3 regions of the Streptomyces sediminimaris genome follow, and region 1 is predicted to be linked to each of the others. Evidence: predicted binding sites of a transcription regulator. Region 1 holds the regulator's gene; each other region holds the start of a gene.
What was found. Region 1 encodes HrcA, which represses chaperone genes, less so after heat shock. Its sites were predicted from a motif close to TTNGCACTCNGNNNNNCNGAGTGCNAA; they were not measured.
Positions count from the first base shown of each region.

Region 2: groES (co-chaperone GroES) is a predicted target of HrcA. The motif match lies at 4,658-4,684, and genes of this name have one in related genera.
Region 3: groL (chaperonin GroEL) is a predicted target of HrcA. The motif match lies at 2,619-2,645, and genes of this name have one in related genera.

Region 1 is NZ_JBJWOT010000001.1:2,897,500-2,903,821, reverse strand. Features, by position in the region: gene hemW (radical SAM family heme chaperone HemW) at 1-74, shown strand, start outside; gene ACJ9NR_RS13550 (Uma2 family endonuclease) at 174-752, shown strand; gene ACJ9NR_RS13545 (DUF3097 domain-containing protein) at 730-1,602, opposite strand; gene ACJ9NR_RS13540 (MBL fold metallo-hydrolase) at 1,637-2,365, opposite strand; gene hrcA (heat-inducible transcriptional repressor HrcA) at 2,518-3,534, shown strand; gene dnaJ (molecular chaperone DnaJ) at 3,535-4,671, shown strand; gene ACJ9NR_RS13525 (nitronate monooxygenase) at 4,862-5,983, shown strand; gene ACJ9NR_RS13520 (16S rRNA (uracil(1498)-N(3))-methyltransferase) at 5,980-6,322, shown strand, end outside.
Region 2 is NZ_JBJWOT010000001.1:5,138,507-5,144,828, reverse strand. Features, by position in the region: gene ACJ9NR_RS24110 (LysR family transcriptional regulator) at 1-623, opposite strand, end outside; gene ACJ9NR_RS24105 (MOSC domain-containing protein) at 706-1,374, shown strand; gene ACJ9NR_RS24100 (SDR family NAD(P)-dependent oxidoreductase) at 1,451-2,224, shown strand; gene groL (chaperonin GroEL) at 2,458-4,083, opposite strand; gene groES (co-chaperone GroES) at 4,203-4,511, opposite strand; gene ACJ9NR_RS24085 (polysaccharide deacetylase family protein) at 4,777-5,484, opposite strand; gene ACJ9NR_RS24080 (polysaccharide deacetylase family protein) at 5,592-6,322, opposite strand, start outside.
Region 3 is NZ_JBJWOT010000001.1:3,878,076-3,884,397, reverse strand. Features, by position in the region: SAM riboswitch class I at 1-125, shown strand, start outside; gene thrC (threonine synthase) at 144-1,430, shown strand; gene ACJ9NR_RS17870 (MoaD/ThiS family protein) at 1,550-1,825, shown strand; gene ACJ9NR_RS17865 (cold-shock protein) at 2,276-2,482, shown strand; gene groL (chaperonin GroEL) at 2,809-4,431, shown strand; gene ACJ9NR_RS17855 (NADH:flavin oxidoreductase) at 4,664-5,782, shown strand; gene ACJ9NR_RS17850 (hypothetical protein) at 5,818-6,322, opposite strand, start outside.

The DNA.
Region 1 (6,322 bases):
AGGAGGGGCGAGCGGTGCTGACGTTGCGGGGGCGTTTGCTGGCGGATGCGGTGGTGCGAGACCTGGTGGACTGATCACTCCGGCGGGTGAATCGCCCCGGAACTGCGGTTCGGTCCCTAACCTGGTTCGTAGTCTGCCGCTGACAGTACGCGGCGAATGTGGAGGCCACGGAGATGACCGCTGTGGACGAACGTGGAGTCGCGGAGTTCTTCGAGGGATTCGAGCCGCCCGAGGGGCTCAAGGTGGAGCTCCTGCGGGGGGAAATCGTGATGATGGCCAGCCCTGATCTGGTGCACAACCTGATCGTGCTGCTCACGGAGAGGCAGATCCCACTGGATCGCTGGTATCCCCTCCAGACTCAGGAAGTCGACGTCGTCGACGAGGCGAGCGAGCCGGTTCCGGACCTCGTGGTCGTCGCGCGCGACATGTTGCCCGGCTCAGGGCGACTGCTGCCGAGTCAGTTGATCACGGCTGTTGTCGAGGTCGTTTCCAGGACCAGCGTCCAGCGGGACTATGAGATCAAGCGGTCGATCTACGCCGCCGGGAAGGTGCCCGCCTACCTCATCGTGGACCCGATCATGGCGCAATGCGTCCTGTTGACGGTGCCCGAGGGGAAGGGCGAGAACGCCGACTACCGGACGCAGCACCTCGCGAAGTTCGGTGAACCGCTGCCGCTCGACGTTCTGGGCATCGAGCTTGACACCAGTGAGTTCGGAACCTTGCCCAACGCTAGGCCCCACCGCTACCCGTGACGAAGTCGATCAGTTCCTCCACCCGCCCGAGCAGCTCCGGCTCCAGGTCCTTGTAGGAGCCGACCCGCTTCAGGATCGCCTGCCAGACCGCCCCGGTGTTCTCCGGCGGCCACCCCAGCGCCCGGCACACCCCCGTCTTCCAGTCCTGCCCGTGCGGGACGCGCGGCCACGCGTCGATGCCCAGGGACGCCGGTTTCACCGCCTCCCAGATGTCGATGTACGGGTGGCCGACCACCAGCGTGTGCTCACTCGTGACCGACTCCGCGATGCGCCACTCCTTGGTGCCCGGCACGAGATGGTCCACGAGCACCCCCAGCCGCGCGTCCGGCCCGGGGCCGAATCCGGCCACGATCGACGGCAGGTCGTCGACGCCCCCCAGGTACTCCACGACCACGCCCTCGACGCGCAGGTCGTCGCCCCAGACCTTCTCGACCAGTTCCGCGTCGTGCCGGCCCTCGACGTAGATCCGCCCGGCGCGCGCCACCCGCGCGCGTGCGCCGGGGACGGCCACCGAACCGGACGCCGTACGGGCCGGACGCACCGGAGCCGCGCCGGACGGGCGCACGAGCGTCACCACCCTGCCCTCCAGCAGGAACCCCCGCGGCTCCAGCGGGAACACCCGGTGCTTGCCGAAGCGGTCCTCCAGGGTCACCGTGCCCGCCTCGCAGCGGATCACCGCCCCGCAGAAACCCGTGCCGGGCTCCTCGACCACCAGACCGGGCTCGGCCGGGACCTCCGGCGCGGGCTCGGACTTCTTCCACGGCGGGGTCAGGTCGGCGGAGTACGAACGAGGCCGCGGGCCCGAGGGGCCCCCGTTGGCCGGGCGGTGGCGGGAGACGGGTGGGCGCATTCGGACGACGATAGGAGAACCGGCCGGCCGGTGGTCACGACACGCCGAAACGCGCCGCCAGCTCGTCCCGCTGGGCCCGCACGAACCGCGCGTCCACCACCGCTCCGTGACCGGGCACGTACAGCGCGTCCTCGCCGCCCAGGTCGAGCAGCCGGTCGAGCGCGGCCGGCCAGTGCGAGGGCACGGCGTCGGAACCCGCCTGCGGCCGCCCCGACTCCTCGACCAGGTCGCCGCAGAAGACCACCTCGGGGGAGCCGGGCACCAGCACCGCCAGGTCGTGGGCCGTGTGGCCGGGGCCCACGTTCGCCAGCAGCACCTGCCGGCCGCCGCCCAGGTCGAGGGTCCACTCCCCGGAGACGTGGTGCCGGGGCGCGGCCAGCGCGTCCACCGCCTCCTCGGCCGCCCGCTCGTCCAGCCCGTGGCCCACCGCGTCCGCCCGCAGCTCCTCGCGCGCGTGCCGCGCCTCGAACAGCGCGTCCACGCCCACGGCGCCGTACACCTCCGCGCCCGCGAACGCCGCCGCCCCGAAGACGTGGTCGAAGTGCGGATGGGTGAGGGCGAGATGGGTCACACGGTGACCGGCGAGCCGCTGCGCCTCGGTGCGCAGCCGGGTGCCCTCCGCGAGGCTCGAACCCGCGTCGATCACGAGCGCCGTGCCCGCCCCCACGACCAGGCCCGCCGTGCAGTCCCAGTGCGGAAGCCGGCGGCGCCCGGTCCCGTCCGCCACCCGCTCCCACCCGAGCTCTTCCCAAGTCACCGTCATACCGCGACGCTAGCGGTACGGGCCGGCCCGGCGGGGACTGCCTTGCCCGGGGTGTACCCCACCGCCGTACACTGGGCCGGGGAACTCTGGCACTCGGATGGACAGAGTGCCAGGCAAAGCGCCCGGGGACGACTTTCTGGAGGTGTGCGCGAATGCTGAGTGAACGACGGCTCCAGGTGCTGCGCGCCATCGTCCAGGACTACGTCGGCACCGAGGAGCCGGTGGGCTCCAAGGCGCTGACCGAGCGGCACGGCCTCGGCGTCTCCCCGGCCACCGTGCGCAACGACATGGCGGCCCTGGAGGACGAGGGCTACATCGCCCAGCCGCACACCAGCGCCGGGCGCATCCCGACCGACAAGGGCTACCGGCTGTTCGTCGACAAGCTCGCCGGCGTCAAGCCGATGTCCGGACCCGAGCGGCGCGCGATCCAGAACTTCCTCGACGGCGCCGTGGACCTCGACGACGTCGTGGCACGGACGGTACGGCTGCTCGCGCAGCTCACCCGGCAGGTCGCCGTCGTGCAGTACCCCTCGCTGACCCGCTCGACGGTGCGGCACGTGGAGCTGCTCTCGCTCGCCCCCGCGCGCGTGATGCTCGTGCTGATCACCGACACCGGCCGGGTCGAGCAGCGCATGGTGGACTGCCCGGCGCCGTTCGGAGAGGCCTCGCTGGCGGATCTGCGGGCGCGGCTCAACAGCCGGGTCGCGGGACGCCGTTTCGCGGACGTGCCCCGGCTCGTGGAAGACCTGCCGGACGCCTTCGACGTGGAGGACCGGGGCACGGTCGCCACGGTGCTCTCCACCCTCCTCGAGACACTCGTCGAGGAGAACGAGGAGCGGCTGATGATCGGCGGCACCGCCAATCTGACCCGCTTCACACATGACTTCCCCCTCACGATCCAGCCGGTGCTCGAGGCGCTGGAGGAGCAGGTCGTGCTCCTCAAGCTGCTCGGGGAGGCCGGGGATTCGGGCATGACCGTACGCATCGGTCATGAGAACGCCTATGAGGGACTCAACTCCACTTCTGTGGTGTCGGTGGGCTACGGTTCGGGCGGCGAGGCAGTCGCCAAGCTCGGCGTGGTCGGCCCGACCCGCATGGACTACCCGGGAACGATGGGAGCGGTACGCGCAGTGGCACGGTACGTCGGACAGATCCTGGCGGAGTCGTAAGTGGCCACCGACTATTACGCCGTCCTCGGCGTGCGCCGCGACGCGTCGCAGGAAGAGATCAAGAAGGCCTTCCGGCGGCTCGCGCGCGAGCTGCACCCGGACGTCAACCCGGACCCGAAGACCCAGGAGCGGTTCAAGGAGATCAACGCCGCCTACGAGGTGCTGTCGGACCCGCAGAAGAAGCAGGTCTACGACCTCGGCGGCGACCCGCTCTCGCAGGCGGGCGGCCAGGGCGCGGGCGGCTTCGGCGCCGGCGGCTTCGGCAACTTCTCCGACATCATGGACGCCTTCTTCGGCACGGCCTCGCAGCGCGGCCCGCGCTCGCGCACCCGCCGCGGCCAGGACGCCATGATCCGGCTGGAGGTCGAACTCGACGAGGCGGCCTTCGGCACGACCAAGGACATCCAGGTCGACACGGCGATCGTCTGCTCCACCTGCAACGGTGAGGGCGCGGCGCCGGGTACCTCCGCGCAGACCTGTGACATGTGCCGGGGCCGCGGTGAGGTCTCGCAGGTCACCCGGTCCTTCCTGGGCCAGGTCATGACCTCGCGGCCGTGCCCGCAGTGCCAGGGCTTCGGCACCGTGGTGCCCAGCCCCTGCCCGGAGTGCGCGGGCGACGGCCGGGTCCGCTCCCGCCGCACGCTCACCGTCAAGATCCCGGCCGGTGTGGACAACGGCACCCGCATCCAGCTCGCGGGCGAGGGCGAGGTCGGCCCCGGCGGAGGCCCCGCCGGCGACCTCTACGTCGAGATCCACGAACTGCCGCACTCGACGTTCCAGCGGCGCGGCGACGACCTGCACTGCACGGTGACGATCCCGATGACCGCGGCGGCCCTGGGCACCAAGGTCCCGCTGGAGACCCTGGACGGCCTGGAGGAGGTCGACATCCGGCCCGGCACCCAGTCCGGCCAGTCGATCCCGCTGCACGGCCGGGGCGTGACGCATCTGCGGGGCGGCGGCCGCGGCGACCTCGTCGTGCACGTCGAGGTCCAGACCCCGAACAAGCTCGACCCCGACCAGGAACGCCTGCTGCGCGAACTGGCCAAGCTGCGCGGCGAGGAACGACCCCAGGGACAGTTCCAGCCGGGGCAGCAGGGTCTGTTCTCCCGGTTGAAGGATGCGTTCAACGGGCGCTGACGCGTGTCGGGCCGTCTGCTGGGGGTCCGGGGGTCGGCCCCCGGGCAGGTACAGTCGGCCGGGGCAGCAGGGTCTGTTCTCCCGGTTGAAGGACGCGTTCAACGGGCGCTGAGCCGTGGCCGCCGGGGCGGCCCCCGCGAAGGGGACGGGTGGATTCGGACTTGTTCGGAGGACGTGACAACATGCCGTCATGTCCTCCGCGCTGACCGATCTCTTCCCGCTTCCGATCGTGCAGGCCCCCATGGCGGGCGGCGTCTCCGTGCCCCATCTCGCCCAGGCCGTGTCCGAGGCCGGCGGGCTGGGGTTCCTGGCCGCCGGGTACAAGACGGCCGACGGCATGTACCAGGAGATCAAGCAACTCCGCGCGCTGACCACCCGCCCCTTCGGCGTGAACCTGTTCGTGCCGCAGCCCGAACACCCCGGCGCGGGCACCGGCTCCGGCGCGGCGGCCGGCGCCGCGCTCCCCTCGGCGGGCGCGGTCGAGATCTACGCCCACCAGCTGGCCGGCGAGGCCGCCTGGTACGAGACCGAGCTCGGCGACCCGGACAGCGGCCGCGACGACGGCTTCGACGCCAAGCTCGCCGTGCTGCTCGACAACCCCGTGCCGGTGGTCTCCTTCCACTTCGGCGTGCCGAGCCGCGAGGTGATCGACTCCCTGCACCGCGCCGGCAGCTACACCCTGGCCGCCGCGACGACCCCGGAGGAGGCCCTCGCCGTGGAGCGGTCCGGCGCCGACGCGGTCGTGGCGCAGGGCGTGGAGGCCGGCGGCCACCAGGGCACGCACCGGGACGTCCCGGAGCACAACGGCGCCGGTATCGGCCTGCTCTCCCTGGTCGCCCAGGTCCGCGAGACGGTGAGCATCCCGATCGTCGCCGCCGGCGGCATCATGCGCGGCGGGCAGATCGCCGCGGTGCTGGCGGCGGGCGCGAGCGCGGCCCAGCTCGGCACGGCGTTCCTCGTCACCCCGGAGTCCGGCGCCAACGCCGTCCACAAGCAGGCGCTGACCAACCCCCTGTTCGTACGTACGGAGCTGACCCGCGCGTTCAGCGGCCGGCCGGCCCGCGGCCTGGTCAACCGCTTCATGCGCGAGCACGGCCCGTACGCCCCCGCCGCCTACCCGGAGGTCCACCACCTCACCGCCCCGCTGCGCAAGAAGGCCGCCGCCTCCGGCGACGCGCAGGGGATGGCGCTGTGGGCGGGGCAGGGCCACCGCATGGCGCGCGAACTCCCGGCCGGACAGCTGGTGGAGGTCCTCGCCGCCGAACTCGACGTGGCCAGGACAGCGTTGTCGGGCAAGGGGGACCTGCGATGACCGCGCCCGTGTTCCTGATCGACTCGCTGGCGGACGCGGCCGCCGGGACGGTCCTCGAACTGGCCGGTCCCGAGGGCCGGCACGCGGTGTCCGTACGACGGCTCCAGCCCGGTGAGGACGTGGTGCTGACCGACGGCCGGGGCCGCGGCGCGGCCGGCGCGGTCGTCCGCACGGAAGGCAAGGACCGGCTGTTCGTCGAGGTCGCCGAACTCCCGGTCGAGCCCGAGCCGGTGCCCCGGATCACCGTCGTCCAGGCCCTTCCCAAGGGCGACCGCGGCGAGCTGGCCGTCGAGACGATGACGGAGACCGGCGTCGACGCGATCGTCCCCTGGGCGGCCG
Region 2 (6,322 bases), 2.2 Mb from region 1:
TGCCCGCGGCAGCGCGGGCATCCGGCGATCCACGGCTCGTCCGCGAGGTCGCCGATGGCCACCGAGCCGGCCCCCGCGAGCCGGTGCCGCTCCGGCACGAGTCCGACCAGGCGGTCGCTCAGCAGCGGCCGTACGACGAGGTCGTCCCACTCCTCCGCACCCGCCGCGCCCTCGTAGCGGAAGGCCAGTGACACGTCGCAGTCACCCTCGCGCAGCAGTTCGACGGAGGCGGGGGGTTCGGCCTCCTCGAGCGAGACGCGGGTGCCGGGGTGCGCGGCGCGCAGGGCGGCCAGGGCGGTGGGCACGAGCGTGGAGCTGCCGCTGGGGAAGGAGACGAGCCGGACGCGTCCCGCGCGCAGCCCGGCGATCGCCGCGACCTCCTCCTCGGCGGCGGTGAGCCCGGCGAGGATGCCGCCCGCGTGCCGGACGAGCGCCTCGCCCGCCTGCGTCAGCCGCATCTCGCGCCCGCTGCGCACGAGCAGCGGGGTGCCCACGGACGACTCCAGGGCCTTCATCTGCTGGCTCACGGCGGGCTGGGTGCAGCCGAGTTCGCGCCCGGCGGCGGAGAAGGAGCCGGTGGCGGCGACGGCGCGCAGGACACGCAGATGACGGGCTTCGATCACGGGGCCAAGGATAAGAGGTCCTTGGATACGGCAGCCGATGACGCGTCGACGCTTTGGTGTCCTGTCGCCTAACGTGCCGGGCATGAAGCTTCTGTCGGTGAACGTCGGCCGCGCCCGTCCCGTGCCGTACACGAGCCAGCCGCAGGGTCTGACCGGTATCGGCAAGCAGCCGGTGGACGGGCCGGTGCGGGTGGCGGCGCCGGGCCCGAAGGGGGTCGGGGGGAGCGGGCTGGGCGGGGACGCGGTCTGCGACACCCGCCACCACGGCGGCGACGAACAGGCGGTGTACGCCTACGCGCGCGAGGACCTCGACGACTGGGAGCGCGAACTGGGCCGGACCCTGCCCGACGGCTGCTTCGGCGAGAATCTCACGACCGACGGTCTGGACGTGTCCCGGGCGCTGATCGGCGAGCGCTGGCGGATCGGCTCGCGGGTCGTCCTGGAGGTGACCTCGGGGCGGATACCGTGCCGTACGTTCCAGGGCCATATGGGCGAGCGGGGCTGGGTGCGCAGGTTCACCCGGAAGGGCGTCACGGGCGCCTATCTGAGAGTCGTCGAAGCGGGTGAGGTCCGGGCCGGGGATCCGGTCGAGATCGTGCACCGGCCGGAGCACGGGGTGACGGCCGCGATGCAGTTCCGCGCGGTCACCACGGAGCGTGAACTGCTGCCGCGCCTGCTCGCGGCCGGGCCCGCGCTGCACTCGGAGGCGCTGGCGCTCGCCCGCGAGTACGTGGCGCTGAACGGCGGCTGACACGGCGTCACCGAAGCGGTGCCGCACGCCGCCGCGCACGGCGGGGAGCGCCGGCCCCGGTCACTACCCTTGGCCCATGACAACGGCTCTGATTACGGGATCGACCGCGGGCATCGGCGCCGCGTTCGCGCGTCGGCTGGCGGCCGACGGGCACAACCTCGTCCTCGTGGCGCGCGACACCAAGCGGCTGCGGGAGCAGGCGACCGAACTGCACGACCGGCACGGCATCGAGGCGGAGGTCCTCACGGCCGACCTCGCCACGGACGACGGCATCGAGGCCGCGGCCACGCGCGTGTCCGACCGCAGAAACCCCGTCGACCTGCTGGTCAACAACGCCGGTTTCGGCAACAAGGGCCGCTTCCTCGAGGTCTCGATGGCCGACGAGCTGACCATGCTCAAGGTGCACTGCGAGGCGGTGCTGCGGCTCACGGCGGCGGCGACCGGGGCGATGCGCGAGCGCGGCCGGGGCGGAGTCGTCAACGTGGCGTCGGTGGCCGCCTTCGTACCGCGCGGCACCTACGGCGCCTCCAAGGCGTGGGTCGTGCAGTTCACCCAGGGAGCCGCGAAGGACCTGGCGGGCAGCGGCGTGCGGTTGATGGCGCTGTGCCCGGGGTTCGTGCGGACGGAGTTCCACCAGCGGGCGGGCATGGGCACGGACAACATCCCCGGCTGGATGTGGCTGGACGCGGACAAACTGGTCGCGTCGGCGCTGCAGGACCTCGCCCGGGGCAAGTCGCTGTCGATCCCCGATCCCCGCTACAAGGCGCTGATGGGGCTCGTGAAGGTGACGCCGCGGGGGCTGCTGGGCGGGATCACCTCGCGGACGGGGCGGAAGTACGGGCCGCAGTAGGGCCGGTCACCGAGTGCGGCGACCGCCCGTCAGCCGTCGGGCCGCGCGGCGGGCTGAGGACGTCCGGTCGGTCCTGACGTCCCGCCTCTTCCCGCTTCGGCCGGGCGTGCCCGTCCGGGCCGCTCCCCGCCCGGCCCGCATGGATGTCCGGCTTCATCGAGCCGGGGTTCCCCGCCCATGGAGAAGGCCCCCGCTCCTCCGACGGGAGCGGGGGCCTTCTGCGAGCGCGTGCCTCAGTGGGCGTGCCCGTGGCCGCCTGCGGCGGCGGCCGGCTCTTCCTCTTCCTTCTTCTCGACGACCAGGGTCTCGGTCGTCAGCAGGAGGGAGGCGATGGAGGCGGCGTTCTCCAGGGCGGAGCGGGTGACCTTGACCGGGTCGATGACGCCGGCCTTGACCAGGTCGCCGTACTCACCGGTGGCGGCGTTGAAGCCCTGGCCCTTCTCGAGCTCGGCGACCTTGGAGGTGATGACGTAGCCCTCCAGGCCGGCGTTCTCGGCGATCCAGCGCAGCGGCTCGACCGCGGCGCGGCGGACGACCGCGACACCCGTGGCCTCGTCGCCGGTCTTGCCGAGGCTGTCCCCGAGCACCTTCACGGCGTGGACGAGAGCCGAGCCACCACCGGAGACGATGCCCTCCTCGACCGCGGCGCGGGTCGCGGAGATGGCGTCCTCCAGGCGGTGCTTCTTCTCCTTCAGCTCCACCTCGGTGGCGGCGCCGACCTTGATCACGCACACGCCGCCGGCCAGCTTCGCGAGGCGCTCCTGGAGCTTCTCGCGGTCCCAGTCGGAGTCGGTGTTCTCGATCTCGGCCTTGATCTGGGCGACGCGGCCCTGGACGTCGGCGGAGTCACCGGCGCCGTCCACGATGGTCGTGTCGTCCTTGGTGACCGTGATGCGGCGGGCGGAGCCCAGCACCTCCAGGCCGACCTGGTCGAGCTTGAGGCCGACCTCCTCGGAGATGACCGTGGCACCGGTGAGGGTGGCCATGTCCTGCAGCATCGCCTTGCGGCGGTCGCCGAAGCCGGGGGCCTTCACCGCGACGGCGTTGAAGGTGCCGCGGATCTTGTTGACGACCAGCGTCGACAGGGCCTCGCCCTCGACGTCCTCGGCGATGATCAGCAGCGGCTTGGAGGAACCGGCCTGGATGACCTTCTCCAGCAGCGGCAGCAGGTCGGCGATGGAGGAGATCTTGCCCTGGTTGATGAGGACGTAGGCGTCCTCCAGGACAGCTTCCATGCGCTCCTGGTCCGTCACGAAGTACGGCGACAGGTAGCCCTTGTCGAAGGCCATGCCCTCGGTGAAGTCCAGCTCCAGACCGAAGGTGTTGGACTCCTCGACGGTGATGACGCCGTCCTTGCCGACCTTGTCCATCGCCTCGGCGATGAGCTCGCCGACCTGCTCGTCCTGGGCGGACAGCGCGGCCACGGCGGCGATGTCGGACTTCTCGTCGATCGGACGGGCGCCGGCGAGGAGCTCCTCGGAGACGGCGGCCACGGCCGCGTCGATGCCCTTCTTCAGCAGCGCCGGGGAGGCGCCCGCGGCGACGTTCTTCAGGCCCTCGCGCACCAGCGCCTGGGCGAGCACGGTGGCGGTGGTGGTGCCGTCACCCGCGATGTCGTTGGTCTTGGTCGCCACCTCCTTCACCAGCTGCGCGCCGAGGTTCTCGTACGGGTCCTCGACCTCGACCTCACGGGCGATGGTGACGCCGTCGTTGGTGATGGTGGGGGCGCCGAACTTCTTGTCGATGACGACGTTGCGGCCCTTGGGGCCGATCGTCACCTTGACCGTGTCGGCCAGCTTGTTGACGCCGCGCTCGAGGGCGCGACGGGCGTCCTCGTCGAACTTCAGGATCTTCGCCATGACAGCGGGAGCCCTCTCGGATTTCAGGGGTGGAAAAAAGCAGCTGCGCCCCGGGCGCCCGGCTTGTTAATGGTCGCGGGGGCCAGGGGCGCAGCTCGAAGCAATGTGTGCGAGACGAATTACTTCTCGACGATCGCGAGCACGTCGCGAGCCGAGAGGACGAGGTACTCCTCGCCGTTGTACTTCACCTCGGTGCCGCCGTACTTGCTGTACAGCACGATGTCACCGGTCTTGACGTCGAGCGGCAGGCGCTCGCCGTTCTCGAAACGGCCCGGGCCCACGGCCAGGACGACGCCCTCCTGGGGCTTCTCCTTGGCGGTGTCCGGAATGACCAGGCCAGAGGCCGTGGTCTGCTCGGCGTCCAGCGGCTGGACCACGATGCGGTCCTCGAGCGGCTTGATGGCAACCTTGGAGCTGGCGGTCGTCACGATCCGACCTCCCCCTTCGGAGATCTCACGGGGTTAACTGTCTGAGGTGGCGACCAGGTCGATCCGTCGTCGCGGGTGCCGGACCTGCCCGTCGCGTGGTTGGCACTCTCCCGGGGGGAGTGCCAGACCCGAGACTATGACCGCGATTAGCACTCGGTCAAGCGGAGTGCCAGTTCCGGCGGCGCGTCGGCGGGAATCACCGGCCCGACGTGCCCCGTCCGCGGGCGCCGGGCGGGCCGGGAGCGCGTACCCGGCGCCCCGGACTTCAGACGTAGTCCTCCAGGCGCCCCACGGTCAGGCCCCGCTTCTGCAGCCGGCGCAGCAGGCGCAGGGTGCGCCCGCGCAGGCTCAGGCCCGTGCCCTCGTCCGGATCCACCGCGACGATGTCGCCGGGGCCGAGGTGGTGGGCGCCGCCGGCGTACGTCAGGCCGCCGGCGCCGGTCATGGCGACGCGCCAGAGCACGAGGGCCGAGACGCCGCAGTCGGCGGCCGCCCGCCGGGTGGTGGCGTCGTAGGTGCCGTAGGGCGGGCGGAAGAGGCGGGGGCGGACGCCGAAGCGGGAGCGGAGCTTGTCCTGCTGGCCGCAGATCTCGGCGCGCTGGCCGGCGTAGGGCAGTCCGCGCAGGGCGGGGTGGTCGAGGGTGTGGTTCTCGATGCCCGCGCCGACCGCCCGCAGCCGGGCGAAGTGGCCGTAGCCCGGTCCGACGACGCTGTCGGTGAGGAACACGCTGACGGGCAGGCGCAGTTCGCGGACCATGTCGACGAAGCGCGGGTCCCGCTCCGCGCCGTCGTCGTAGGTCAGGAAGACGACCTTGTCGCGGGTCCGCACGCGGCGCACCACCGGGGGCGGCTCCCGGCCCGCCGCGGGGGCCGGTGAGGGGCGGGAGGGCTTCGGCGCCGGCGCGAGCGGGGCGGGCAGGCCCCAGCGGCGGTAGGCCCGCTCGGCCGGGCCGGCCGGCGGGTGCGGCCGCACCCGCTGGGCCGCCTTCTCGCTCAGCCGCTCCAGGGGGTCGACGGACTGGGCGCAGCCGGTGAGCAGCGCGAGTGCCAGCGCGCCGGCCCCCAGGGCCGCCCCCGGCCTCACAGGTAGTCCTGCAGACGGGCGACCGCGTAGCCCTTGGCCGTCACCTTGTCCAGGAAGCGGCGCATGTCGTCGACCATCGTGCCGTGCCACTCGTCGCGGCCGCGGAAGTGGGTGAGGACGATGTCGCCGGGGTGCAGGTCCTGGTCGTCCTCGCGGTACTCCCAGTGGTCGACGTAGACCTCCTCGTCCCAGATGGGCGCGTACTTGATGCCGCAGGACTTGGCGGCGCGCAGGGTGTCCTGGTTGTAGTTGCCGAAGGGTGGGCGGAAGAGGACGGGGCGCTTGCCGTAGTGCTTCTCCAGCACGTCCTGCATGCCGCAGATCTCGCGCCTCTGCTGCCGGTAGGAGAGGGCGGGCAGGTAGGGGTGGTGCAGGGTGTGGTTGTTCAGGACGGCGCCCCGGTCCTGCAGCTTCTTGAAGTAGCCGTAGTCGTCCTTGATCAGGAAGTTGCTGAGGAAGGCGTTGTACGGGATCTTCAGCTCGCTCATCATCCGCAGGAACGCCGGGTCCTTCTCGGCGCCGTCGTCGATGGTCAGGAAGACGACCTTCTGCTTGGTGGGGACGGTGGTGAAGACCGGCGGCAGGCCCAGTTCCTCCTGCCCGCGCACCTCGAAGCCCTTGCGGGCGGTGATCCTCGGCTTCTTCGCGGGCGGCGGCGGGGCCGCGAGCGGGACCCTGGCCAGACCCCAGCGTTTCGCCGCGGCGACGCGGGCGGCGTGCGCCGCGC
Region 3 (6,322 bases), 980 kb from region 1:
GATGAAGCCCCGGCAACCCTCCAGCCGGTACTCGTAGATCAGTGCTGATCGTTCCGCGAGGCTCCCCGGCTAGGGAAGGTGCCAAATCCGTCTCACGGCGAGATGCGTCGTGAGGAAGATGAGGAGAAAGGGCCTCGCCTCATATGGCTGCGCAGACTGTTGCAAGCACCACCGACTCCACGACCGTCGACCTCGGTCCCGCCGCGGCCCTCAGCTGCCGCGAGTGCGGTCACCGGGTACCGCTCGGCCCGGTCTTCGCGTGCGAGGAGTGTTTCGGCCCCCTCGAGATCGCCTACGACTTCTCGGCCTACGGCGCCGAGGAGCTCCGCAAGCGCATCGAGGCGGGCCCCGCGAACATCTGGCGCTACGCGCCCCTGCTGCCGGTCCCGGCGGACGTGGCGGACAAGCCGAACATCAACCCCGGCTGGACCAAGCTCGTCAGGGCCGACAACCTCGCCCGCGAGCTGGGCGTGACCGGCGGCCTGTACGTCAAGGACGACTCCGGCAACCCGACGCACTCCTTCAAGGACCGCGTCGTCGCGCAGGCCCTGGAGGCGGCGCGCGTCTTCGGCTTCACCACCCTCTCCTGCTCCTCCACCGGAAACCTGGCCGGCGCCGTGGGCGCCGCGGCGGCCCGGGCCGGCTTCCGCTCCTGCGTGTTCATCCCGCACGACCTGGAGCAGGGCAAGGTCGTCATGGCCGCGGTCTACGGCGGCGAGCTCGTCGGCATCGAGGGCAACTACGACGACGTGAACCGTTTCTGCTCCGAGCTGATCGGCGACCCGGCCGGCGAGGGCTGGGGCTTCGTCAACGTCAACCTGCGGCCGTACTACGCGGAGGGCTCCAAGACCCTGGCGTACGAGATCTGCGAGCAGCTCGGCTGGCGGCTGCCGGACCAGCTGGTCATCCCGATCGCCTCCGGTTCGCAGCTGACGAAGATCGACAAGGGTCTGCAGGAGCTGATCAGGCTCGGGCTCGTCGAGGACCGGCCGTACCGGATCTTCGGCGCCCAGGCCGAGGGCTGCTCGCCGGTGTCGACGGCGTACAAGGCGGGGCACGACGTGGTCCGCCCGCAGAAGCCGGACACCATCGCCAAGTCGCTGGCGATCGGCAACCCCGCCGACGGCCCGTACGTGCTGGACATCGCGCGGCGCACCGGCGGCGCGGTGGAGGACGTCAGCGACGGGCAGATCGTGGACGCGATCAAGCTGCTCGCCCGGACCGAGGGGATCTTCGCGGAGACCGCGGGCGGTGTGACCGTCGGCGTGACGAGGAAGCTCATCGAGAACGGGGTGCTGGACCCGGCGCTGACGACGGTCGTTCTCAACACCGGGGACGGGCTGAAGACGCTGGACGCGGTGGCCGGTACGGGCCTGACCGCGACCATTCGCCCGAACCTCGATTCCTTCCGTGAGGCCGGGCTCGCCTGAGCAGGTGGCCGTTCGTCCGCGGGCCGCGGTGGGCCGGTCGCGCCCGCGCGGCGGTGGCCGCACCCCCAGCACAGCCCCGCACCCCTGAAAAGCCTGTTCCCGACCCGGAGGTCATCAGCATGAGCGTCAACGTCCGTATCCCCACCATCCTGCGCACCTACACCGGCGGGCAGGCCGAGGTCGCCGCCGAGGGCGCGACCCTCGCCGAGGTCATCGCCGACCTGGAGAAGAACCACACGGGTATCGCCGCCCGGGTGCTCGACGACCAGGGCAGGCTGCGCCGGTTCGTCAACGTCTACGTCAACGACGACGACGTGCGTTTCGAGCAGGGCCTGGAGACGGCCACTCCGGACGGCGCCGGAGTCTCGATCATTCCGGCCGTCGCCGGAGGCTGAGGAACAGGTCGGACGCCCCGATCATTACCGTCGGTAAGGTCGGTTACGAAGAGTTCATCGAATTGCCCCCTCCGTGAGAGAAGCGGAGGGGGCAATTCTGCATGGTTGAGCACGGTACAGTTGGGGAAGCGGCCCCGTTCCGCATGCCGGACGCATATGAGTTCCCACTTCTCGGGCAGCGAGAAGTCGCCAAAGTGTGCAGGTCTTTTGTGTCTTATGCTCCTTTTATGGGGCCCGACTTGCCCTGGATTCGGGTGAATTCTCCGTACATTCCCGACCGGTCGTGCCCGGAATTCTCGTCCGATTGACCTGTTGCAGACGGCAGTTGGACAGATACATTCAGCCGCGGTCGACGCGTTCCGGCGCACGCCCCCAACCGTGGGGGGTGAGGTCTGACCCGGATCCGCGAAGTGCGGGTCCGTGCAAGGGCCAGTAATAGGGGAGTTAGGCATGGCTCAGGGCACCGTCAAGTGGTTCAACGCGGAGAAGGGGTACGGCTTCATCGCGGTCGACGGTGGTGCGGATGTTTTCGTCCACTACAGTGCGATTCAGATGGACGGCTACCGCACCCTGGAAGAGGGTCAGCGGGTCGATTTCGAGATCTCGCAGGGCCAGAAGGGGCCGCAGGCGGACATGGTCCGGCTGGCGGCCGGCTGAAGCACGCGCCGGGTCAACTGCAGCGACGTTCTTCCGTTCTTGATCGAAGGGTCCGCGCCCTGGGCGCGGGCCCTTCGGCGTGTCCGGGGCCGGGCGCGGACACGCCCGCCCGCCCCGGCTCGCTCCGTGGGCGCACCTTGCACTCTCATGGGTCGAGTGCTAATCATTGGCGTTAGCACTCTGAAGGTGAGAGTGACAAAGAAGGACCGGGTCGGTGAGGCCCGCAGGCCGGGTGGGGCAAGGAACCACGAGGCGTGCGTGCCGTCCGTCGCGGGCGCGGGCGCGGTCCGAAGGAATCACCCCCAGTCCTGGAGGGACCACTTCACATGGCCAAGATCATCGCGTTCGACGAGGAGGCGCGGCGCGGCCTCGAGCGCGGCATGAACCAGCTCGCGGACGCCGTGAAGGTGACGCTCGGCCCCAAGGGCCGCAACGTCGTCCTCGAGAAGAAGTGGGGCGCCCCCACGATCACCAACGACGGTGTCTCCATCGCCAAGGAGATCGAGCTCGAGGACCCGTACGAGAAGATCGGCGCCGAGCTGGTCAAGGAAGTCGCCAAGAAGACGGACGACGTCGCCGGTGACGGTACGACCACCGCGACCGTTCTCGCCCAGGCCCTGGTCAAGGAGGGCCTGCGCAACGTCGCCGCCGGCGCCAACCCGATGGCCCTCAAGCGCGGTATCGAGAAGGCCGTCGAGGCCGTCTCCGGTGCCCTGCTCGAGCAGGCCAAGGACGTCGAGACCAAGGAGCAGATCGCTTCCACGGCCTCCATCTCCGCCGCCGACACCCAGATCGGCGAGCTCATCGCCGAGGCCATGGACAAGGTCGGCAAGGAAGGCGTCATCACCGTCGAGGAGTCCCAGACCTTCGGTCTGGAGCTGGAGCTCACCGAGGGTATGCGCTTCGACAAGGGCTACATCTCGGCGTACTTCGCCACCGACATGGAGCGGATGGAGGCGTCGCTCGACGACCCCTACATCCTGATCGCCAACTCCAAGATCTCCGCGGTCAAGGACCTGCTCCCGCTGCTGGAGAAGGTCATGCAGTCGGGCAAGCCGCTGCTGATCATCGCCGAGGACGTCGAGGGCGAGGCCCTGTCGACCCTGGTCGTCAACAAGATCCGCGGCACCTTCAAGTCCGTCGCCGTCAAGGCCCCGGGCTTCGGTGACCGCCGCAAGGCGATGCTGAACGACATCGCCATCCTCACCGGCGGCGAGGTGATCTCCGAGGAGGTCGGCCTCAAGCTGGAGAACACGACCCTCGACCTGCTGGGCCGCGCCCGCAAGGTGGTCATCACCAAGGACGAGACCACCATCGTCGACGGCGCCGGCTCCACGGAGCAGGTGCAGGGCCGCGTGAACCAGATCCGCGCCGAGATCGAGAACAGCGACTCGGACTACGACCGCGAGAAGCTGCAGGAGCGCCTGGCGAAGCTCGCCGGCGGTGTCGCGGTCATCAAGGCCGGCGCCGCCACCGAGGTGGAGCTCAAGGAGCGCAAGCACCGCATCGAGGACGCCGTCCGCAACGCCAAGGCCGCCGTCGAGGAGGGCATCGTCGCCGGTGGTGGCGTCGCGCTCATCCAGGCGTCCACCGTCTTCGAGAAGCTGGACCTGGAGGGTGACGAGGCGACCGGCGCCCAGGCCGTGAAGCTCGCGCTCGAGGCCCCGCTGAAGCAGATCGCCGTCAACGCCGGCCTCGAGGGCGGCGTCGTGGTGGAGAAGGTGCGCAACCTGACCCCGGGCCACGGCCTGAACGCCGCGACCGGCGAGTACGTCGACCTGGTCAAGGAAGGCATCATCGACCCGGCGAAGGTGACCCGTTCCGCGCTGCAGAACGCCGCCTCCATCGCCGCGCTGTTCCTCACCACCGAGGCCGTCATCGCCGACAAGCCGGAGAAGGCCGCCGCGCCCGCCGGCGGCGGCATGCCGGGCGGTGACATGGACTTCTGATCGGCCCCGGGGCTCCGGCTCCGGCTGATCAACGTCCTGACGCGAGGGCGGCACTTCCTGCTCCGGCAGGGGGTGCCGCCCTTTCGTGTGTCCGGCGTCACACGGGTGCTTGAGGCCGTCCGGGAATGGGAAGCGGCGCGCAGGTGATTGCTTAAGGTGGTGCAACAATGCGTGCGCACATACCGACCGGTTAATACCGACCGGTTAACTCAGCCCTCGAGGAGTACCCCACGTGACCGCCCCCGCCGCCTCCCGCGCCGCCGAGATCCTCTCCCGGCCCACCACGATCAACGGCCTCACCGTCCCCAACCGCATCGTCATGGCCCCGATGACGCGCATGTTCTCCCCGGGCGGCATCCCCGGCGAGGACGTCGTGTCGTACTACGCCCGCCGGGCCGCCGCGGGCGTCGGGCTGATCGTCACCGAGGGCACCTACGTCGGCCACGAGTCGGCCGGCCAGAGCGACCGCGTCCCCCGGTTCCACGGCGAGGAGCAGCTCGCGGGATGGCAGAGGGTCGCGGAGGCCGTGCACGCGGCGGGCGGCAGGATCGTCCCGCAGCTGTGGCACATCGGCACGGTCCGCAACCAGGGCGACGCCCCCTACCCGGACGCCCCCTCGCACGGCCCCTCCGGTCTGCGCGTCACCGGCGTCGAGGACGCCACGCCCATGACACAGGCCGACATCGACGCCGTCATCGGCGCCTTCGCCGAGGCCGCGGCAGCCGCCGAGCGGATCGGCTTCGACGGCGTGGAGCTGCACGGCGCCCACGGCTACCTCCTCGACCAGTTCCTGTGGGCGGGCACCAACCGCCGCACCGACGCCTACGGCGGCGACCCCGTGGCCCGTACGAAGTTCGCGGCGGAGATCGTCGCGGCGGTGCGCGAGAGCGTCTCGCCCGGGTTCCCGGTCCTCTTCCGCTACTCGCAGTGGAAGCAGGAGGCCTACGACGCCCGCCTCGCCGAGACCCCGCAGGAGCTGGAGGCCATCCTCGCGCCGCTGGCCGCCGCGGGCGTCGACGCCTTCCACGCCTCCACGCGCCGCTACTGGCTGCCCGAGTTCGACGGCGCCGACCTCAACCTGGCCGGGTGGACCAAGAAGCTGACCGGCAAGACCGCCATCACGGTCGGCTCCGTCGGCCTCGACGGCGACTTCATCCGCGCGTTCGCCGGCGAGGGGTCGGGGGTCCGCGGCATCGACGACCTGCTGGACCGGCTGGAGCGCGAGGAGTACGACCTCGTCGCCGTCGGGCGCGCGCTGCTGCAGGACCCGGAGTGGGCCGCGAAGGTCCTCGACGGCCGGGTCTCGGAGCTGAAGCCGTACGACGCGGCGTCGCTCAAGTCCCTGAGCTGACGGCCGGACGCCGCCGCGGAGGCGGCGCAGGGGCCCTACAGGTTGCCCAGCGGCTCGATGTCGACCCTCACCGGCGTGCCCCACACGCGCAGCACCTCGTAGTCGGTGAACTCGTGCACGAGCCGGTACGCCATCGCGGGGCGCGGGCCGCGGCGACGGGCGGCGAGGTACAGCTCCGCCTCGCGCCGGTCCCGCCGCGGCGTGCCGCACAGCTGCCACGTCTGCCCGTTCCACAGCTCCGGCAGCCAGCGCTGCTGGGGCTGCGGGCGGTCGGCGCTGACGCCGTAGCGGGAAGGCGCCTTCTCGCCGGGCTGCGCGGGCAGGGGGCCGCCGTTGTACTCGGCCCGGCGGGCCGTCCGGCGCCGGGTCTCGCAGAGCAGGCAGAGGTCGTGCGCGTTCTCGTCCACCGGCCCGCCCGGATGCTCGGGGCAGCGGGTCGCGGGCGCGGCACCGGTGACGCTGTCGTCCAGCAGCTCCAGGGCGCGGCGGAGGTCCGCCTTGACCTCGTGCAGCCTGCCGTCCGGCGTGTCGGCGGTGAGG